DNA from 2 places in the Halopseudomonas sp. SMJS2 genome. Region 1 is predicted to be linked to the other one. Evidence: riboswitches for the same ligand, from Rfam matches in the RefSeq annotation. Region 1 holds a riboswitch; the other holds the start of a gene.

Evidence for each region. A riboswitch is a leader RNA that binds a small molecule or an ion and turns the genes downstream of it on or off. The one in region 1 is predicted to bind glycine.
Region 2: linked by a shared signal. The riboswitch ahead of QAO71_RS01065 (trimeric intracellular cation channel family protein) and the one ahead of QAO71_RS13010 (D-amino acid dehydrogenase) in region 1 are both predicted to bind glycine.

What each region holds. Positions count from the first base shown of each region.
Region 1 is NZ_CP123445.1:2,756,276-2,763,861, forward strand. Features, by position in the region: gene QAO71_RS13005 (substrate-binding domain-containing protein) at 187-1,365, shown strand; glycine riboswitch at 1,486-1,581, shown strand; gene QAO71_RS13010 (D-amino acid dehydrogenase) at 1,743-3,002, shown strand; gene QAO71_RS13015 (5'-nucleotidase C-terminal domain-containing protein) at 3,091-4,950, opposite strand; gene QAO71_RS13020 (GspH/FimT family pseudopilin) at 5,250-5,738, shown strand; gene pilV (type IV pilus modification protein PilV) at 5,735-6,244, shown strand; gene QAO71_RS13030 (prepilin-type N-terminal cleavage/methylation domain-containing protein) at 6,241-6,771, shown strand; gene QAO71_RS13035 (PilX N-terminal domain-containing pilus assembly protein) at 7,006-7,586, shown strand, end outside.
Region 2 is NZ_CP123445.1:234,093-241,678, reverse strand. Features, by position in the region: gene dtd (D-aminoacyl-tRNA deacylase) at 1-254, opposite strand, end outside; gene pip (prolyl aminopeptidase) at 256-1,227, opposite strand; gene QAO71_RS01080 (NnrU family protein) at 1,272-1,853, opposite strand; gene QAO71_RS01075 (META domain-containing protein) at 1,874-2,830, opposite strand; gene QAO71_RS01070 (DUF924 family protein) at 2,880-3,416, opposite strand; glycine riboswitch at 3,532-3,620, shown strand; glycine riboswitch at 3,654-3,751, shown strand; gene QAO71_RS01065 (trimeric intracellular cation channel family protein) at 3,775-4,395, shown strand; gene QAO71_RS01060 (catalase) at 4,504-6,003, shown strand; gene QAO71_RS01055 (LrgB family protein) at 6,058-6,744, opposite strand; gene QAO71_RS01050 (CidA/LrgA family protein) at 6,741-7,094, opposite strand; gene ccoG (cytochrome c oxidase accessory protein CcoG) at 7,449-7,586, shown strand, end outside.

The sequences.
Region 1 (7,586 bases):
GGCTGTTCCGCCATTACAGGGAGTTACACGTTGAAAACCACCTCAGGGCTGCGAGCCCGATTAGTAAAGTTATCGCTTGCCGGGCTTGTCTGCCTTTCTTTTCCAAGCATCGCCGCACCACTGCAACTACAGATTAATGGCTCCAACACCATAGGCGCTCAGTTGGCACCCCTGTTAGTTGAAGGCATGTTGAAAGAGTCAGGCGCTACGGATATTGATATACAGCTCGATGCCGAACCGCAGGAACACCGCATCACCGCCGTCAGCGCTCAGGGCGAATTGATCGAAATCAGTCTGAACGCACATGGCTCTACCACGGGCTTTACCGGGCTGATCGACCGCACAGGGCAGATCGCAGCATCGTCCCGACCGATCAAGGACAGTGAAGTCACAGCACTGAAAAATGCCGGAAACATGCTCAGCAAGGAAGCAGAGCAGGTGATCGGCCTGGATGGCCTGGCGGTCATCATGCACCCGGAAAACCCGCTCGACAGCCTCAATATCGAACAGATTGCCCGGATATTTTCCGGCCAGGTCTCCGATTGGGCGCAGCTCGGCGGGCGCCAGGGTAAAATCAGGGTACACGCCAGGGACGGTAACTCCGGGACCTGGGAGACCTTCCGGGACCTAGTGCTGAAACCCAATCAGGTGGATCTGCTCGCAGATGCCCACCGCTACGAATCCAACGCAGACCTGTCCCGGGCCGTCAGCAGTGATCGCAATGCTGTCGGCTTTGTTGGCCTGGCCTATATACAGGAAGCCAAGGCGCTGTCCATCACCGCTGGTGACTCCCGCCCCATGTACCCCAGCAAAGCGCTGGTAGCCACAGAGGATTATCCGCTGGCCCGCCGGCTATATATGTATATCAGCCCCGAAGAAACCAACCCGCTGGCACTGGGGTTAATTGCCTTCACCCAGAGCAAAGCAGGGCAGGATATCGTGGACCAGGTGGGCTTTGTCGGCCAGAACATCACAGCCGCTCAGATCGCGCCGCAGCCCTATATGCCGGACGACTACCGCAAACTGGCCGAAGAAGCGCACCGCCTGTCGGTCAACATCCGCTTCAGTGAAGACAGCGCCCGACTGGATAACAAGGCCTGGCAGGACATCGACCGCCTGCTCGAGTATCTGCAGACTGAAAACAAGACCGAGTACAAGGTGGTCCTGGTAGGCTTTAGCGACCCGAGAAGCAGAGGCGCCGAACTACTGTCGCGCCTGCGAGCCAGAACGGTCAGCGCCGCGCTGGCCGGCCAAGGCATCTTCGTCAAGGACGTTATGGGCATCGGCGATGACCTGCCGGTAGCCGCCAACACCCATGACGATGGCCGAAACAAGAACCGGCGCGTGGAACTCTGGGTGTACTGAGCCGCCCGGCATCAAGTTGGCAGAACCGCGCATAATCAGGGTTACAACGATTGCATTTTCTGGCAATGTAGCGCCCATGACTCCGCACCGCGTCGCCAGATTGCGCACCCGGGGCGGGTCAATGTGATATCGGGAGAGACTGCCGGCTTGATCCGCCGCAGCGCCGAAGGAGCAACCGCCCCGGAAACTCTCAGGCAAACGGACCGCTATCACCGGTAAACTCTGAAGAGCCGCCCGTTACGTCGTCGGGCGCACCGAAGGAGCAAGCGGCAGCGCATTGGCGCCGCCGTGAAACTCTCAGGTCCAGAACAGAGGGGGCGCTCGCCGCGCATGGTGCGCACGGGCCTCAATCCCCTGACGTTACTGGAGCTACAACAATGAAAACAATCGCTGTCGTTGGTGGCGGGATCACCGGTATCACCACCGCCTACGCCCTGAGCAAACGCGGCTTCGCCGTTACCCTGTTCGAAAAACACCGCTACGCCGCCATGGAAACATCCTTCGCCAATGGCGGCCAGCTGTCGGCCTCCAATGCCGAGGTCTGGAACCACTGGTCGACCATCGTCAAGGGCCTGAAATGGATGCTCAAGAGCGATGCGCCGCTACTGGTCAACCCCAAGCCCAGCTGGCACAAGCTTTCCTGGTTCGCCGAATTCATCGCCTCGATCCCCAGCTACAACCAGAACACCATCGAAACCGCACGCCTGGCAGTGGCCGCGCGTGAGCATCTGTTTGCCTGGGCTGAAGCGGAAGGCATCGACTTCGACCTGAAGAAAAAAGGCATCCTGCACATTTACCGCGACAAGGCAGGTTTCGACCACGCTGGACGGGTATCCCAGTTGCTAGCCAAAGGGGGCCTACCCCGCCGCAGCGTAACACCGGAGGAAATGCGCAGCATCGAGCCCACCCTGGCCGGCCAGTATTACGGCGGTTACTTCACCGAATGCGACTCCACTGGCGACATCCACAAGTTCACCAACGGCCTGGCGGCGGCTATCGATCGGCTCGGCGTGCGCTGCCTTTACAACCAGGACGTGAAAGCGGTCACCACCGATGGCAAGCGCGCCAGCGTGACCACGGGCAGCAATGCTGGCGATGAGACACAGCATTTTGACGGTGTAGTGGTCTGCGCCGGCACCGCCAGCCGCGACCTGGCCGCCCAGTTGGGCGACCGGGTAAACATCTACCCGGTCAAAGGCTACTCCATCACCGTCAACCTCACCGACGAGATTAGCCGCGCCTCAGCACCCACCGTCAGCTTGCTCGACGATGAAACCAAACTGGTCACCAGCCGCCTGGGCAATGACCGCTTCCGCGTGGCCGGCACCGCCGAGTTCAATGGCTACAACCGTGACATCCGCGCCGACCGCATTCGTCCGCTGGTGGATTGGGTGAATGAGTGCTTTCCCGGCGTCAACACCCGCAGCGTCGTGCCCTGGGCCGGCTTACGGCCGATGATGCCAAACATGATGCCCAAGGTCGGGCGCGGCAAGTCGCCCTGCGTGTTCTACAACACCGGCCATGGCCATTTGGGTTGGACGCTGAGCGCTGTTACGGCGGATATGATTGGTGGGGTCGTGGAGCAGGCGTTGGGGAGTAACGCGAAGGCTGCTTCCCCGCAGCCGGCTCACGCGTAAGCCCGGGGCAAGACAGCGAGACTGGTGTGGTCTCGCTGTCGCTTTCTATAGGGGTTAGCTGCTAGCGCTGCCCGGGCCGATTACCGTATCAATAAGTCAGCTCAGTGCCGCTGACAGTAATCACCCGCTGATGGGAATATTCGTCCCGCGGGATGGTGCCAACCGAGGGACGGGCCTTCAGGTAATCCACCAGGCTCTGCGTGTATAACAAGCCGGTGTTGATCGACCGGCCATCTGCGGTCACCTCGCCCAGGGTGAGATACCCATCGCGCCCTTCACCAAGAAAATCATTGGTGACCATAACGTAGGTCTGGGTCGGGTTGATGGGTGCCCACAGGCCATCCGCACCTTTCACTTCGACGTTGCTGAAGCGGCTACCGCGTGGCTGCGACATGTCGAGATCCCAGCGCAGCGCTGCGGCGTAGGGGTGCGAACCATCGCCACCGCCATTTTCCACATGACTCCACACCGCATCTTCTAGGACGGCAACCGTCTCCGCACCGGTCACATCCAGCTCAACCAGCACGTTGGTGAACGGCAGCATGGTGGCGGCAGTATCAAAGGTAATGACACCTGCCGCCATGGGTGTTCTCACACCACCGGCGTTCTGCAGCGAGAAGTCGGCCCGCTTGCTGGCTTCAAGGAAGGCCTCGGCCACCAATTGCGCCGCGTCGCTGCCCTGTGCTAACTGATCTGCCAGCTCACAACCAGGAACCCCACCGCTGCGGGTAGTCCCTGGCACTCGCACCAGGCAGAAAGAAACCTCGGCAGAACCGATCTGCTCCTGCCGGGCCACGTCCAGCTGAGCCTGATAGCCGTCGAGGATACTCTGGGCATCCGGGTCCGGCTGGACCACCGCCACTTCCGGCAGCTCGTCCAGCACTTGGAGCAGCGCCGCTGTCTCCGTCTCGTTCAAGGGCGCGTCATCGCGCTGGAACTCGTCGCCGATAACCAGTGACGCCTGACCGTCGCAGCTTTCCACTGCACCTTCGGCATTGAAGCTGACGTTCATCAAACCAAATACCTTGGTGTATTCCCAGGCCTGCCCGATACAGACCAATTCACCATCGCGGTTGGTCACCACAGTCGGATAAGCCAGCGGCGTGTCTTCCGGCCCCTGCAAGCCCAGATTACGGAAATCCCCCACCAGCGTATGGGAATCACCGCCGATGATCACGTCTACACCACTCAACCGGGCGGCCATGTCGACATCGTTCTGATAGCCCTGATGCGTGAGCAGCACGATATGCTCGACGCCCTGCTCCTGCAGCTCGTCGATGCTGCGCTGGGCGGCAGTGACCTCGTCTTCGAATACCGTGGTGGGCAACGGGCGGGATGAATTCTGCGTCTTGCCGGCAATATCGATACCGACGATGCCCACCTGGACACCATCCACCTCGGTCACCACATGTGCCTTGATGTAGTCATCCACCGCTGATGGGGCCAATGGCGTGCCCACCGCGGGCTTGACGTTGGCCGCCAGTGCGGGGGTGTTACAGCTGCCATCGGCCAGATGATCCAAGAACGCTTTCAGTTGGGCGTCGCCATCGTCAAACTCGTGGTTACCCAGGGCAAAGGCGTCAAAGCACACCGTGTTCATCAGCTCGGCATCCGCCCGACCTTCGTAGAAGGTGTAATACAGGGTGCCGGTAACGGCATCGCCGGCGTGCAACTTGAGCAGATTCGCGTGCTCGGCTTCCGCCTCGTTGAACAAACGGGTTATCCGCGGAAAGCCCCCCACCTCGACCGTCGTAGGCTGACCATCCAACTGCAGTGTCAGCTCGAGTGGCTCCAGATTGGAATGATGGTCGTTGATATGGGCAATATTCAGCACCAGCGGCTGGCCGCTGTCTGCGTTATCGGAGGATGAGTCACTGTCGCTGTTACAGGCGGCCAGGGCGATACAGGTTGCCAGGAGGCTGAAGCTTTTCCATTGCATACTGGGCATGACGGGGCGTCCATGAGAGGTGGATTCCCGTACAAACTATGGGCCCAGCGTGACGCAGCAATGACGACAAAAAAACAATTGATTACAGGTCGGTGACTATGACCTAGAACGGTGTCGTTGCAGAAGTGCTTTCGGCGAAAGCTATTTTTCGCTTCAGGATGAGACAGCGCCTCACGCCCCGTAAGGTATCCCTTCGCTCTGCAAGACACTTCATCCATAAAAAATGACCGGTCATCGCCATGGCCACCGCCTTGCCATCTGGCCAGCATATAGTGCAGGCACTAGAAGGAGGATTCTGGATGAATCGTTATAAGGGATTTACGCTAATAGAGTTGATGGTGATACTAACTATCCTGGCCGTCGTCGCTCTTATCGCAGTGCCAAGCTTCACCACACTCATAAGAGATAACCGCACTGAAGCCCAGGCAGAAACCCTCAACGCACTGTTTCAGTTCGCCCGTAGTGAAGCAGTGATCCGCAAGATAGATACTTTCGTTGTCATCGATCCCAGCAAAGGCGAAATTGAAGTGTTCGCTTCAAGCGTGCATGGCGATTTACTGCGGACGTCATCCTTTGATCCCACCATCATCAGTCTCGACGTCAGCGCCACCACCGCCGGCTACCGCCCTAATGGCACTACCACCGTGCCCGGCTTCGAAGCAGTGCTCTGCGGCGACGGTAACGTCGATAACGCAAGGCTCGTAACCATTGCCGGCAGCGGCACTACCACCCTGCATAACAAGGGCAAGAAAGCCAACGGCGCCAATCTGGGGAGCTGCACGTTATGACACATGCAAGATCCGGCGGTTTCAGCCTTCTTGAAGTACTGATAACCATCCTACTGACGGCTGTAGGCATCTTGGGCATGGTCGCGATGCAGGGCAAGGCGATCCAGTACACCCAAGACTCAGTGGAGCGCACCCAGGCAGCCATGCTGGCAAATGAGCTTCTCGAAATTATACGCGCCACGCCCAGCAGTCTCCTGAGCACCGATGGCTCGCCCCTGTTCGACTCGCTACCGGCCAGCACTAGCGATGCCTGTCTCAACATAGAGAACAAATTGATGGAAACCCAAGTAGCCTGCTGGGCTACCAAGGCACGCACTCTACTGCCGGGAGCCGACTCCCTTGGCGAAAACTTCGTCTCGTGTATCTCCAATGAGCCGGGCGTATGCGACAACAACGGCGCCGCCGTGGAAATTCGTCTGGCATGGAATGCAACTGGCGAAGGCTGCCTTACAGCGGGCGATGTCGAGAATAGCCTCTGTACATTTACGTTCAGGAGCCAAATATGAAAGCGAACTCCCTAATAGATCGGCACCGCGGGCTCTCCCTGATCGAGCTGCTGGTCGCCTTGTTACTTAGCACGCTGCTTATTCTTGGTATTACCCAGGTATATATCGACAACAAGAGAAACTATGCCTTTCAGCAAGGCCAGTCCGATAATCTGGAAAATGCTCGTTACGCGCTCATGCTTTTTGAAGAAGAACTATATCGCACAGGCTACCAAGCCAGCGCGGATTACGGCTTCGAGAACGCATTTCGTGCCGCCCCCAACGCATCAGCAAATTGCTCGTTCGCTGCCGGCGAAGTCATCAATTTTGATGTGGAAGACCAACGCATATGCATTCGGTATCAGCCGTCTCTTCCCCAGCTCACTGTTTGCTCTGGCGAAGTAGTCCCTGGCTTGGCAGACCCGTATCAAGCTGACGCCCCCCCCCGTTACGGTAGAGCTGACAATCTCGGGCAACTCGCTGCATTGCAATGGCGTGCCGCTGATCAACAACATGATGGATATAAAACTCATGTTTGGGGTCAGTGATGATCTCACCAGGGAAACCCAGAAGTTCACCGACGTGCCGGCTACCAATGAGCGTATACGCTCTGTCCGTTACGCAGCGCTACTGAAAAGCCGCTCGGAAAACCTTACCGACGACAACAGTCGAATATACAGCGCTTGGCGCGATAAATGGTATTCCGAAAGCGGGGCCGTCGCCCCGGACCGCGCCCTCTATTTTTCAACCGAAAATACAATTGCATTGAGGAACCTGGCCAAATGAAAAATCAAAAAAAAGGTTCTTTCTCCCCTAACAGACAGAACGGGGCCGTCCTTCTTGTTGCTCTGGTTTTCCTGTTGATCATCACCACTCTCGCAGTGACAAGCATGCGAGAAGTTGCTCTGGATTCACGTATCACCAGCAACCTCATCGATCATAAAAGGCTGTTCAACGCAGCAGAGGCAGGCCTGACCGATGGCCAGTATCGAACAATCGGCACCAAGGTCAAAATTCCAGGGGAATACAGTCTGGCGACGGCCCTACGGCCGCTGAACGCCACCGCTACCTGTGCAAATACCGACTTCAAGGATCCATGTTTGCTTCTGGAGGATCCCAGGTTTCAGCAGGACTTCACCGACGCCGCCAAGAGAAAGCGATACGCGCCGGATGACACCACCGAGTTCGACGAGAGCATCAATTGGTATGCTATACCAGCACCCGGCGGAGCAAATGCCGGTGAAAGCGAGAACCCCGAGTATGGCAACATGATGATGGGGGTCGGCACCTTCCGATATGAGATCAACAGCCAGGCCACGCACGGAGATGGCGTAGTGCGCCTGCGCTCAACTATTTATCGTAT
Region 2 (7,586 bases), 1.1 Mb from region 1:
GTATCGGCCGCCAGGGTGAACTGGGATACCAGCAACAATCCGCCCTGTACGTCCTGCACCGAGCAATTCATGCGCCCCTCGGCATCACTGAACACGCGATAGTTGAGCAACTTGTGCAACAGCCGGTCGGCACTGGCCCGATCATCCTGCGGCTCGATGCCAACCAGCACCAGCAAGCCCTGATCGATGGCGCCGACAATCTCGCCCGCCACCTCCACCCGGGCCTGGCTGACCCGCTGCAACAGCCCCTTCATGCTATTCCGCCTCCGGCGCCAGCTTCAGCAGTTGCCGGGCCATGCTCTGGGTAGCGCGCACCAGGGCATCGGCAATACCCGGCTCGGAAGCCGCGTGACCCGCATCGCGGATGATCTGCAATTCGCTGCCGGGCCAACGCTGATGCAGCGCGTGGGCATTATCCAGCGGACAGACCATGTCGTAGCGACCATGGACGATGATGCCGGGGATATGTGCAATCTTCGGCATATTGCGCAGTAGCTGATCCGGTTCAAGGAAAGACTGGTTGATGAAGTAGTGGCACTCAATCCGCGCCATGGCCAGCGCGCGCCGCGACTCGGTAAAGCGGTCGACCAGCTGGGCACTGGGCCGCAGGGTGGCGCAGCAACCTTCCCAGCCGGACCAGGCCCGGGCGGCATGCATCTGGCAGATTTCATCGTCCCCGGTCAGGCGTCGGTAGTAGGCGGCTACCATGTCATCGCGCTCCGCCTCCGGGATCAACGCCTGGTAGTTCTCCCAGTAATCGGGAAAGATGCGGCTGGCGCCTTCCTGATAGAACCAGTGGATATCCTCGTCGCGGCACAGGAAGATCCCGCGCAGAATCATGCCCAGCACCCGGTCAGGATGCGCCTGGGCATAGGCCAGGGCGAGGGTCGAACCCCAGGAACCGCCGAACAGCACCCACTTGTCGATCCCCAGGTGGATGCGCAGCGCCTCCATATCCTCGATCAGCGCGGCGGTGGTGTTGTTTTCCAGGCTGGCGTGGGGCGTGGAACGGCCGGCACCACGCTGATCGAAGGTGATGATGCGGTAGATCGACGGATCGAAGAAGCGTCGGCTCAGGTTGTCGCAGCCACCACCCGGCCCACCATGAATGAACACCACCGGCAGCCCGTCTTCCTGACCACTCTCGTCGACATAGAGCACATGGGGCGCTTCGACCGCCAGATCATGACGGGCGAAGGGCTTTATCTCCGGATACAGCAGTTGCATGGTTCGTACTCCCGGGTTGGCGGCCAGGCCGCATCAGGTAAGGCTCAGCCGCCGAAGGGGCGGACACCGATCAGCGCGCCGTGCAACCACATGGCAAAGACCACCCAGGCGACCAACCCGACCACAATGGCAATCAGGTCCCGACTGAAGCCGACCGCCGGATAGCTCACGCCGGCCAGACGATCACGCCGGCGCAAGACCACATACAGCGCTACCGCCCAGGCGAGGAAACCACCAAACAGCAGCAGGTCGGCCAGCGTGCCATTGGCGATCAGGTGGGCGATGGCCCAGAACTTGACGCCCAGCAGCATGGGATGCCCGACCCGGGTCTTGATATGAGTTCCGGGAATATAGGTGGCCGCCAGCAGGATGAAGGCCGGAACCGTCAGTAGCGCAGCAAGATGGCGGGTCCACATGGGCGACAGCCACAGCCAGGTCGGCGACAACCGTGCCTGCCCGTAGCCCCAGATGATCAGCAGCAGCCCCACCAGCGAAACAACAGCATAGAATCCCTTCCAGGCCAGCAAGCCGCGCCGGTCGATCTGCGCGACCCGCCAGTCAGCAGCAAACAGACGAGTCGAATGTATCCCGAGAAACAGCACCAAACCCAATATCAACGCCAGCATGTATATCTCCTTGATTATTATCAGTGTTCCAGGCGGGCCTTGAGCGAACCTTCAGCCGAGCGCAGCAGCAAGGCACCGGTATCGTCGAAATCAAAGCCCTGCAGGCTCTGCAGATTGCGCAGCACCCGTTGCTCCTGTTCCATCAGCGAAGGCGCGCAGGCCATGCGGGTGGTGGCCGGCTGATTGATGGTCAGGCTTTCACCGGTCAGCTGGTATTCTCCCATGAAGTTGTTGCAGGAGGCACGGCCATTCACCTGGCCGTTACGCCAGAAATTCAGGGTCACACGGGAGCGGTCGATAATGCCACCGCCATTGATGTCCTCCACTACCCACTCGCCGCCCTGCAGCAGCCGCGCCGGATCACCACCGCAGCCGTTCAGGGTAACGCCGTCCACCTGCACGCTGACCTGCTGCGGATAGGGCATTCCGCTCATGGTGTCACGGCACAGCTGATCGCTGGCCTGCAAGCGGATCGGTGGGTTGCCGCTGGTCACCACCTCGCCGGCGGTCTCGTCCGCCATATAGGGCTGGGCCGGTGATTCACCTTCGTTGAGGCGGTTCAGGGTCAATTGGCCACCCTCCAACGTCACCGACCAGAAGGGTTCGTTGCCGGCGGCGCGGTAAGGTTCAATGATGCTGTCACTCGGCGCGCACAGTGGGTAGTCGTCACCACGCAACACCAGCCAGGCTTGCTGACCCTTGAACCACAGGCTGGTCTCCGGCTCACCCGCAGCCACATAACGCGCACCGGAAGCGCTGATCGCCCGGCTCAGGGCGAATTGCTCATCACCGACCGTCAGCAGCAGGTCATCATCGCCCTTGGCGGAAATCGGCAGGCGCCCGCAATTCAGCTCGGCGGTAAAAGGCTCACCACCACCGATCCGGGGCACGGTGGTATCCGGCGCCGAGGTGCTGCAACCGGCCAGCGTGGTCAGGGCAGCGGCAAGCACGGCCGATGGCAGGATCTTGGTATGCATGGTCAGACTCCTCGAATATGGATCGATACGGCAATAAGGTATCCCGGGCTCAGAATGAGGAACCCGGCTGGGTCAGAAATTGCAATTCTTCCTCGGTGGAGGCTCGTCCCAACACGCGGTTACGATGCGGATAGCGACCGAAGCGCCGCAGGATATCCCGGTGCTGCAGTTCGAAGTCCAGACTGGATTCCATACCGGGTGTGTCAAACAGCATGACCGCCCGCTCATGGACCACCAGCGACTCACTGTGCATGAATGGCATATACAGGAAGCTGCGCTGTATCACCGGCAGGGCCAGATCGGCGCCGGCGGCAATAGCCTCCTGGGCCAGCACCAGCGCCATCCCGTCATGGGCGAAAGAATCGGGTTGGTCACGGTGGATGTTGCGCGAGAACTGGTCAAGCAGAATGATCTCGGCCAGCCGCCCCTCGGGCGTGGCGCGCCATTCCCATAGCTCGCCTCTGGCGGCCTGCCGATGCAGTTCACCGAAACGTTGCTCGATCAGTTGGTCCAGTTGCGCATCTTTCTTCCACCACATCGCCGGCTTGAGCTGATCAAACCAGAAATCGAGAATCTGCTGGTGCATTGGTCCCTCCGCTTGCTGCTGGGGAAAACAGACTCAGTGTAACCAATCTGCCGGCCCGGCGCCGGCGACACAATGAAGCAGTCAGCAATAGCAAAGCCAGGCGCTTGCTGTATAATCGCCGGTCGCAGGAGAGAGGGGCCCCAGGCCCCCGCCGAAGGCGCAAACTCCCATAATCGCTCAGGTACCCATTACTGCGAATCACAGGACACCCGATACTGCCCAGCGCAGCGGGTGACCGCACAGCCAGCTGGAGAGAGGTTGCCAAGGCAACCCACCGAAGGGGCAAGCAGTCCATGACTGCGTAAACTCTCAGGTAAAAGGACAGGGGGAGAGGCGTCACAGCTTGCAGGAGTTCTGTGTGCTTCTCTACATCTATCTGATCGCCATCACTGCCGAAGCCATGTCCGGCGCCCTGGCTGCCGGCCGCCGCAACATGGACATGTTCGGTGTCGCCTTCATAGCCTTCATCACTGCTCTGGGCGGCGGCACGGTCCGCGACATGCTGCTGGGCAACTACCCAGTCACTTGGACTCAGCATCCGGAGTACATCTACCTGACCATCTCCGCTGGCCTGCTGACCGTGCTGATCGCCCGTTTCATGCACCGGTTGCACAGCCTATTCCTGATCCTCGATGCCATGGGGCTGATCGCCTTCACCGTGATCGGCTGCAACGTCGCTCTGCGGCTCGATTACCCCACCCCGGTCGTGATCATGGCCGGCATCACCACGGGTATTTTCGGCGGCATTCTGCGCGACCTGCTGTGCAATCGCACACCCATGGTGCTGCGCAAGGAGCTGTATGCCAGCGTTTCACTGGCGGTGGCGATTCTCTATCTGGTGTTGCGTCACTGGGGCATCAACCATGACGTGAACCTGCTGGCCTCCTTCAGCTTCGGCCTGGCAGTGCGGCTGGCGGCAATTCGCTGGTCGCTGGCACTGCCGGTGTTTTCCTACGCGCCGGGGCGCTGGAACGACTGATTATCGAGTCGGCACCTGGCAAGGCTGCCTATTCCTCCGTATGGTCTACATTGAGAGCTGAAGCCATGCGAGAGAGCTTCGCCAGATGCCTGATAAGGAGGACGCCCCGTGAGTGATTCAAACAGTAAAACGCCAACCGGCTCGACCATGAGTACCGGCGCACCGGCACCCAGCGATCGCAATTCTCTGACCATTGGCGCCAATGGCCCGATCATGCTCCATGATGTGCACTTTCTGGAGCAGATGGCCCATTTCAACCGTGAGAAGGTGCCTGAGCGCCAACCCCATGCCAAGGGCGCCGGCGCCTTCGGTGTGTTCGAAACCACCGAAGATGTGTCCGCCTACACCAAGGCGGCGCTGTTCCAGAAAGGTAGCCAGACCGAGATGCTGGCGCGCTTCTCCACCGTTGCCGGTGAGATGGGCAGCCCGGATACCTGGCGCGACGTGCGCGGCTTTTCGTTGAAGTTCTATACCGACGAAGGCAACTACGACCTGGTCGGTAACAACACGCCGATCTTCTTCGTGCGTGACCCGATGAAATTCCCCCACTTCATCCGCAGCCAGAAACGCCTGCCCGACTCCGGCCTGCGCGACAACCACATGCAGTGGGACTTCTGGACCAACAACCCCGAATCGGCGCATCAGGTAACCTACCTGATGGGGCCGCGCGGCCTGCCGCGCACCTGGCGCCACATGAACGGCTACGGCTCCCATACCTTCATGTGGGTCAATGCCGCCGGTGAGCGCTTCTGGGTCAAGTACCACTTCCATACCGAGCAGGGCATGGAGTTCTTCAATAACGCCGAAGCCGCCGACATGGCGGGGATCGATGCGGACTATCACCGCCGCGATCTGTTCGAGGCCATTGCCCGTGGCGAGTATCCCAGCTGGATCATGTCAGTGCAGGTCATGCCCTATGCCGACGCCGCCACCTACCGCTTCAACCCCTTCGATCTGACCAAGATCTGGTCGCATAAGGATTACCCGCTGATCAAGGTCGGCAAGATGACCCTGACCCGCAACCCGGTGAATTTCTTTGCCGAGATCGAGCAGGCGGCCTTCTCGCCTGGCAATACGGTCCCGGGTATCGGCCTGTCCCCGGACAAGATGCTGCTGGGCCGCGCCTTCGCCTACAACGACGCGCAGCGCAACCGCATCGGCACCAACTTCCATCAGTTGCCAGTGAACCGCCCCAAGGTGCCGGTCAACACTTACATGTTCGATGGTCAGATGACCTACGAGCACAGCGGCAACGCACCGGTGTACGCACCCAACAGCAGCGATCGCAGCTGGGCGGACAGTACCGGCAAGATGGAGGATGGCTGGGAAGCGGACGGCGATATGGTGCGCAGCGCCTACGAACTGCACTCCGAGGATGATGACTTCGGCCAGCCGGGCACGCTGGTGCGTGAAGTGTTCAACGATGAGGAACGCACCAAACTGGTCGACCAGGTAGCCGGCAGCCTGCTCGGTGGTGTGCGCAGCCCGGTGCTGGAGCGCGCCTTCGAGTACTGGCGCAACATTGATGCGGAGGTAGGACGGCGTATCGAAGAGAAGGTGCGGGCCCACTCGGCACCCGAGCCGGTGCCAGGCATGGGCGAATCCTGATCTGAAGTCCTGCGGATAATGCGGGGCCTGCGCAATGCAGGCCCCGCATTGCATTCAGCCCACGAACCAGGGCAGCAGCAACGCCGTCGCCAACCCCAGCAGACTCATCCCCAACGCCGCAAAGGCAGCACATTCGCCACCTTCGCGCAGCGCATGCGCCGTGCCGATGGCATGGGCATTCATGCCCAGGGTCAGCCCCCGCGCGGCGGGCGAGTCAACCCGTGCCAGACGCAGCAACGGCGGCGCCATCACGGTGCCGATCACCCCGGTCAGCATCACCAGCGCTGCGGTCATCGCCGCATCACCCCCGGCCTGCTCGGACAACAGCATGGCAATCGGCATGGTCACCGACTTGGGTGCCAGCGACATCAGCGTGACGAAGGGCGCGCCCAGCAGCCAGCCAAGCAGCAGGGTCAGCACCACAATCAGCACGCCACCGACCAGCAGGGTGATCAGGATCGGCCACAGCAACATGCGGATGCGCTGACGCTGCTGATACAGCGGCACCGCCAGCGCCACGGTCGCCGGGCCGAGCAACAGGGCGATCGGCTCCGCGGCTTCGCGGTAGATGAGGTAATCGATATCCAGCAGCAGGAGCATCGCGATCACCAGCATCAGCGTCACGATTACCGGCTGCAGCAGCAGCGAACCAGTGCGTCGCTGCACCCAGAGCGCCACCTGATAGGCCGCTATGGTCAACATCGGCGCAAACACCGGGATGGTTACCAGCAGGGCGATCATTGGCGGCTCTCCTGACGGCGGATCAGCCATTGCAACAGCCAGCCACAGAACGGCACGGCTACCAGCAGCGAGCCAACCAGCGCCAGCGCGATGGGCAACCAGTCCGCCAGCAGACGATCATGACTGAGCATGATGCCCGACGCCGGCACCACCAGCAGCAGCGGCAGATAGCCAAGCAGTGCGGACGCGGTCCGCTGCAGCGACTCCGGTACCTCGCCGAGGAAGGCCAGGCCCAGCACCAGCAACACCATGCCGATAATCGGCCCCGGCAGCGCCGGCACCAGAAAATGACTGATCACCGCACCCGCCACCTGCAGCGCCATCAACCACAGCAGAGCACCCAGATTCATGCCCACCCCCTTTCACGGGGACCAGACCCGCCCCGTACGCACTTGTTTTGCTGGAAATACATGCAGCGACAGCCCCATGGCAAATTGGATTCGACCGCGCACTATGCAACATCAATTAACAAATGAACAGGCTCAGTTGCCGTGCTGAAAACCGTATCAGTGCCCTGCCATGAACGGCTAATCGTGCCATTAATCCCCGCCTCGTCATAACAGAGCGGCCTGCGACAATGCGTCACCCCCTAACGACGCGGCTTTGCTGCTGATACGGTTTTTTATCGAAAACCTGAGCCTGTTTCATATCAGACCCAATCACGATCATGTCACCAGCCTGATTCATGACTGATGGGGTAGACCATGGGTGAACGTATTCCCGTCGAGATCATCGACGCCACCATTGCACGCAACACACCCGCCCAGCTCGGCGGGCCGATCCATACACGCAGCTTCGAAGGGTACTACCGGCGGCTGCGCCTGCTCGGCGCCGGCCTGCTG